Regions from separate parts of the Dokdonella sp. GW821-FHT11D02 genome, predicted to be linked through region 2. Evidence: predicted binding sites of a transcription regulator. Region 2 holds the regulator's gene; the other holds the start of a gene.
The links. Region 2 encodes sigma-54, which starts transcription at its own class of promoters, with help from an activator protein. Its sites were predicted from a motif close to TGGCACGNGCNTTGC; they were not measured.
Positions count from the first base shown of each region.

Region 1: a site for sigma-54 is predicted at 1,320-1,334, ahead of glnA (type I glutamate--ammonia ligase). Genes of this name have one in related genera too.

Region 1 is NZ_CM179520.1:4,803,091-4,805,488, reverse strand. It holds gene glnA (type I glutamate--ammonia ligase) at 1-1,286, opposite strand, end outside; gene AC3QL3_RS20340 (undecaprenyl-diphosphate phosphatase) at 1,489-2,283, shown strand; gene phhA (phenylalanine 4-monooxygenase) at 2,305-2,398, opposite strand, start outside.
Region 2 is NZ_CM179520.1:1,130,182-1,132,579, reverse strand. It holds gene lptB (LPS export ABC transporter ATP-binding protein) at 1-459, shown strand, start outside; gene AC3QL3_RS04720 (RNA polymerase factor sigma-54) at 632-2,056, shown strand; gene hpf (ribosome hibernation-promoting factor, HPF/YfiA family) at 2,222-2,398, shown strand, end outside.

The DNA of each region.
Region 1 (2,398 bases), 1.4 Mb from region 2:
AGGAAGCCGCGATCCTTGTCCAGCGCTTCGAGCGCCTGATCGAGCGAGTGGCAGACGGTCGGGATGTTCTTCTCTTCTTCCGGCGGCAGGTCGTACAGATCCTTGTCGGCCGGCGCGCCGGGATCGATCTTGTTCAAGATGCCGTCGAGGCCGGCCATCATCAGCGCGCTGAAGGTCAGGTAGCCGGTGTTGACCGGATCCGGGAAGCGCACTTCGATGCGACGACCCTTGGGGCTGTGCACGAACGGAATGCGGCAGCTGGCCGAACGGTTGCGCGCCGAGTAGGCGAGCATGACCGGCGCTTCGAAGCCCGGCACCAGGCGCTTGTAGCTGTTGGTCGCCGAATTGGCGAACGCGTTGATCGCGCGCGCGTGCTTGAAGATGCCGCCGATGTAGTACAGCGCGGTCTGCGACAGGCCGCCGTAGAGATCGCCGGCGAACAGGTTCTGGCCGTTCTTCGCCAACGACTGATGCACGTGCATGCCCGAGCCGTTGTCGCCGACGATCGGCTTGGGCATGAAGGTCACGGTCTTGCCGTTCTGGTGCGCGACGTTCTTGACCACGTACTTCATCGTGATCAGCTCGTCGGCCTTCTTCACCAGCGTATTGAAGCGCGTGCCGATTTCGCACTGGCCGGCGTTGGCGACCTCGTGATGGTGCACTTCGACGACTTGGCCGACTGCTTCGAGCACCTTGCACATTTCGCTACGCAGGTCCTGGAAGGTGTCCACCGGTGGCACCGGGAAGTAGCCGCCCTTGATGCCGCCGCGATGGCCGGAGTTGCCGCCTTCGAACGACTTGCCCGAAGACCACGCCGCTTCTTCAGAGCCGATTTCGTAGAACACGTGGCCCATGTCGTTGCGGAAACGCACCGAGTCGAAGATGAAGAATTCCGGTTCCGGGCCGAAGAACGCGGTGTCGGCGATGCCGGTCGACTTCAGGTACGCTTCGGCGCGTTTGGCGACCGAGCGCGGATCGCGGGCGTAAGCCTGCATCGTGCTCGGCTCGAGCACGTCGCATTGCAGGAGTACGGTCTTGTCGGCCATGAACGGGTCGATGATCGCGGTGTCCGGATCGGGCAAGAGCACCATGTCGGACTCGTTGATGCCTTTCCAGCCGGCGATCGAGGAGCCGTCGAACATCTTGCCGTCTTCGAATACCGATTCGTCGATCGCATGCGCCGGGAAAGTCACGTGATGCTGCTTGCCGAGCATGTCGGCGAAGCGCAGGTCGACGAACTCGACGTCGTTTTCCTTGATCAGTTGCAGGACTTTCGTTGCGGACATGACGATCTCGAAGAGTGTGGTACGGCAGTTTGAGCAAGGTATGTGCCAAGCGCTTTTCAAGCGCATCCCACGATAAATCAGCCTCTTAGGATCGACGCTTGGCTCACGCAAGCACAAGAATGGTGCAAATCACTTCGTGTTTTGCACAAACTCGGAGCGAACCCTCCGCTCGCCCGCCCACTTCCTGCTTTCGACTTTCCCGATGAACGACATCCTGATTCCGATCCTGCTCGGCCTGATCGAAGGCATCACCGAATTCCTGCCGATCTCCAGCACCGGCCATTTATTGATCGCCGAACACTGGCTCGGACGCCGCTCCGATCTGTTCAACGTCGTGATCCAGGCCGGCGCGATCCTGGCAGTGGTGCTGATCTATCGCGAACGGCTTTGGCGTCTCGCGACCGGCTTGGGGCAGGCCGACAACCGCGACTACGCGCTGAAGCTCACGCTCGCGTTCCTGATCACCGCGGTGCTCGGATTTCTGGCCACTCGGCTTGGGTTCAAATTGCCCGAATCGGTGGCGCCGGTGGCGTGGGCGCTGATCATCGGCGGCGTCTGGATGATCGTCGCCGAATGGTTCGCCGCGAAGCAGCCCGAGCGCAGCGTCATCACCTGGCGCGTCGCGATCCTGGTCGGACTCGCTCAGGTGGTGGCGGCGATCTTCCCCGGCACCTCGCGCTCGGCGGCGACGATCTTCGTCGCCTTGTTGGCCGGCGCCAGCAATCGCGCGGCGGCGACCGAATTCGCGTTCCTGGTCGGCATCCCGACCATGTTCGCGGCGAGCGCCTACGAGCTATTGAAGTCGTTCAAGAACGGCGGCGGCGCGCACGAAGACTGGAGCGCGATCGGCCTCGCCTTCGTCGTTTCGCTGGTGACCGCTTTCGTCGCGGTGAAGTGGCTGCTCGGCTACATCCGCGCGCATCGCTTCACGCCGTTCGCGATCTATCGCATCGTGCTCGGCATCGGTCTGTTGATGGTGCTGCCGAGCGCCGATTGAGCGGGCGGCCGAGGCGCTGCCTCAGACGTCGCCTTCGCGCGACCAGCCTTCGCCGTTGCCGCGCTGGAATACGCCGTCACTCGCGAGCACTTCGCCCGCCGGGATCGATTCCTGC
Region 2 (2,398 bases):
TTCCGCCGCCTCAGCGTGGCCGACAACATTCTCGCGATCCTGGAGCTGCGCGACGACCTCGATGCCGGTGCGCGCGCCAGCGAGCTGGAGAGCCTGCTCGACGACTTGCAGATCGGCCACATCGCGGGCCAGAAAGGCGTCAGCCTGTCGGGCGGCGAGCGGCGCCGCGTCGAGATCGCGCGCGCGCTGGCGGCGAAGCCGCGCTTCATGCTGCTGGACGAACCGTTCGCCGGCATCGATCCGATTTCGGTGGTCGACATCCAACGCATCGTGCGGCAGCTGCGCGCACGCGGCATCGGCATCCTGATCACCGACCACAACGTGCGCGAAACGCTCGGTATCTGCGAGCGCGCCTACATCATGAGCGAAGGCGCCGTGCTGGCGCAGGGCGCTCCCGCCGACATCCTCGCCAACGAGCAGGTGCGCGAGGTCTATCTGGGGCGCGAGTTTCGAATGTAGGAAGAGCTGGGATTGGGGATTGGAGATTCGAAGAAGCTGCTTCGACTCCCCCTTGCGCAAACGCACGCCTGGCTTGTCCCAATCCCGAATCCCCAATCCCGGCCCCGAGTCAATCTGCCCGTACCCGTCGTTTGGCGCTAGGATGGGTCAACGGGTCCAGCTTGCTCCAGGAATGAAACCAGCGCTTCAATTTCGCCTCAGCCAATCGCTGGCGCTGACGCCTCAGCTGCAACAGGCGATTCGGCTGCTGCAGCTGTCGCGGCTGGAGCTGGAGCTGGAGCTGAACACCGCGCTGGAATCCAACCCACTGCTCGAGATGGAAACGAGCGAAGCGGTCGAAGCGGAAGAAGCGGACGGCGGTCCGGCTGCGGAAACGGCGGAAGAGACGCCGAACGAAAGCCCGGCAGAATCCTCCGAAAGCGAGGAAACGCCGCTCGACATCGAAGTCGAGCGCGACGAGTACCGCAGCGCCGCGCCCGACGAGGATGGCCTCGAACCGCAGGACGCCGAAGCGCTGGACCTGCGCGATCATCTCTTGTGGCAGCTGAACCTGACGCCGATCTCGGCGCGCGATCGCGCGATCGCCGCGACCATCATCGAGGCGATCGACGACGACGGCTACCTCAGCGAAAGCGACGAATCGATCCGCGACGCCTTGGCGACGCTGCACACGGTCACCTTGGAAGAAGTCCAGGCGGTGCGCCACCGCGTGCAGCTGTTCGATCCGGTCGGCGTGGCCAGCCGTTCGCTGAAGGAATGCCTCGCCGTGCAGCTCGAAGTGCTCGAACCGGCGACGCCGGGGCTGGCGCTCGCGCGCGTCCTGATCGCCGAGCATCTGGAGGCGCTGGCACGGCAGGATCGCGCGCGCCTGTGCCAGCGCCTGCACGTCGACGAAGAGACATTCGAAACCGCGCTGGCCCTGATCCGCAGCCTGGCGCCCAAGCCCGGCAGCAGCTACGCCAGCACCAGCACCGACTACGTCGCGCCGGACGCGTACGCACGCAAGATTAGCGGCCGCTGGCAGGTCACGCTGGCGCCCGGCTGCCAGCCGCGTTTGGGTATCAACGAACACTATGCCGGCCTGATCGCGAAGGCGCGGCGCGAGGACGCGAACTACCTCAAGGGCCAGCTGCAGGAAGCGCGTTGGCTGATCAAGTCCCTGAAGACGCGCGCGGAGACCATGCTCAAGGTCGCCACCTCAATCGTGCGTGCGCAGGAAGCCTTTCTCGAATTCGGCGCCGAAGCGATGCGCCCGTTGGTGCTCAAGGACGTCGCCGAGGAAGTCGGCATGCACGAATCGACGATCAGCCGCGTGACCACGCGCAAATACCTGCACACGCCGCGCGGCACGTTCGAGTTCAAGTATTTCTTCTCCAGCGGCGTCACCACCGTCGACGGCGGCGCCGCTTCCGCCACCGCGATTCAGGCGATGATCAAGAAGCTGATCGGCGATGAACAACGCGCCAAGCCGCTGTCGGACCAGGTGCTCGCCGCCGAATTGAATCGACGCGGAATTAACGTGGCCCGGCGTACGGTGGCCAAGTACCGGGAAGCGTTGAACATTCCTTCTTCCAACGATCGCAGTCGGCTGGCTTGAAGCACGATGCGCGCATCCAATTCCATCATTCCACACACAGGAGGGAACACCGCCGGCCGCCGCAGGTCGGAGTCCATGCAGGCCGCGCTCGTACCGGAATCCCGGCTACGCCCGCGACCTTATGTCCGGGTCGGCGTGCGCCGCCCCCAACACGAGGAGTCCATCATGCAGATCAATGTCAAAGGTCATCAGGTCGAAGTCACCGCCGCACTGCGCGACTACGCCATCAGTAAGTTCGAGCGCATCACGCGCCACTTCGACCACCTGCATGATTTCACCATCGTCCTCGGCGTCGAGAAGCTTTTGCACAAGGCCGAGGCGACGATCCAGCTGTCAGGCAAG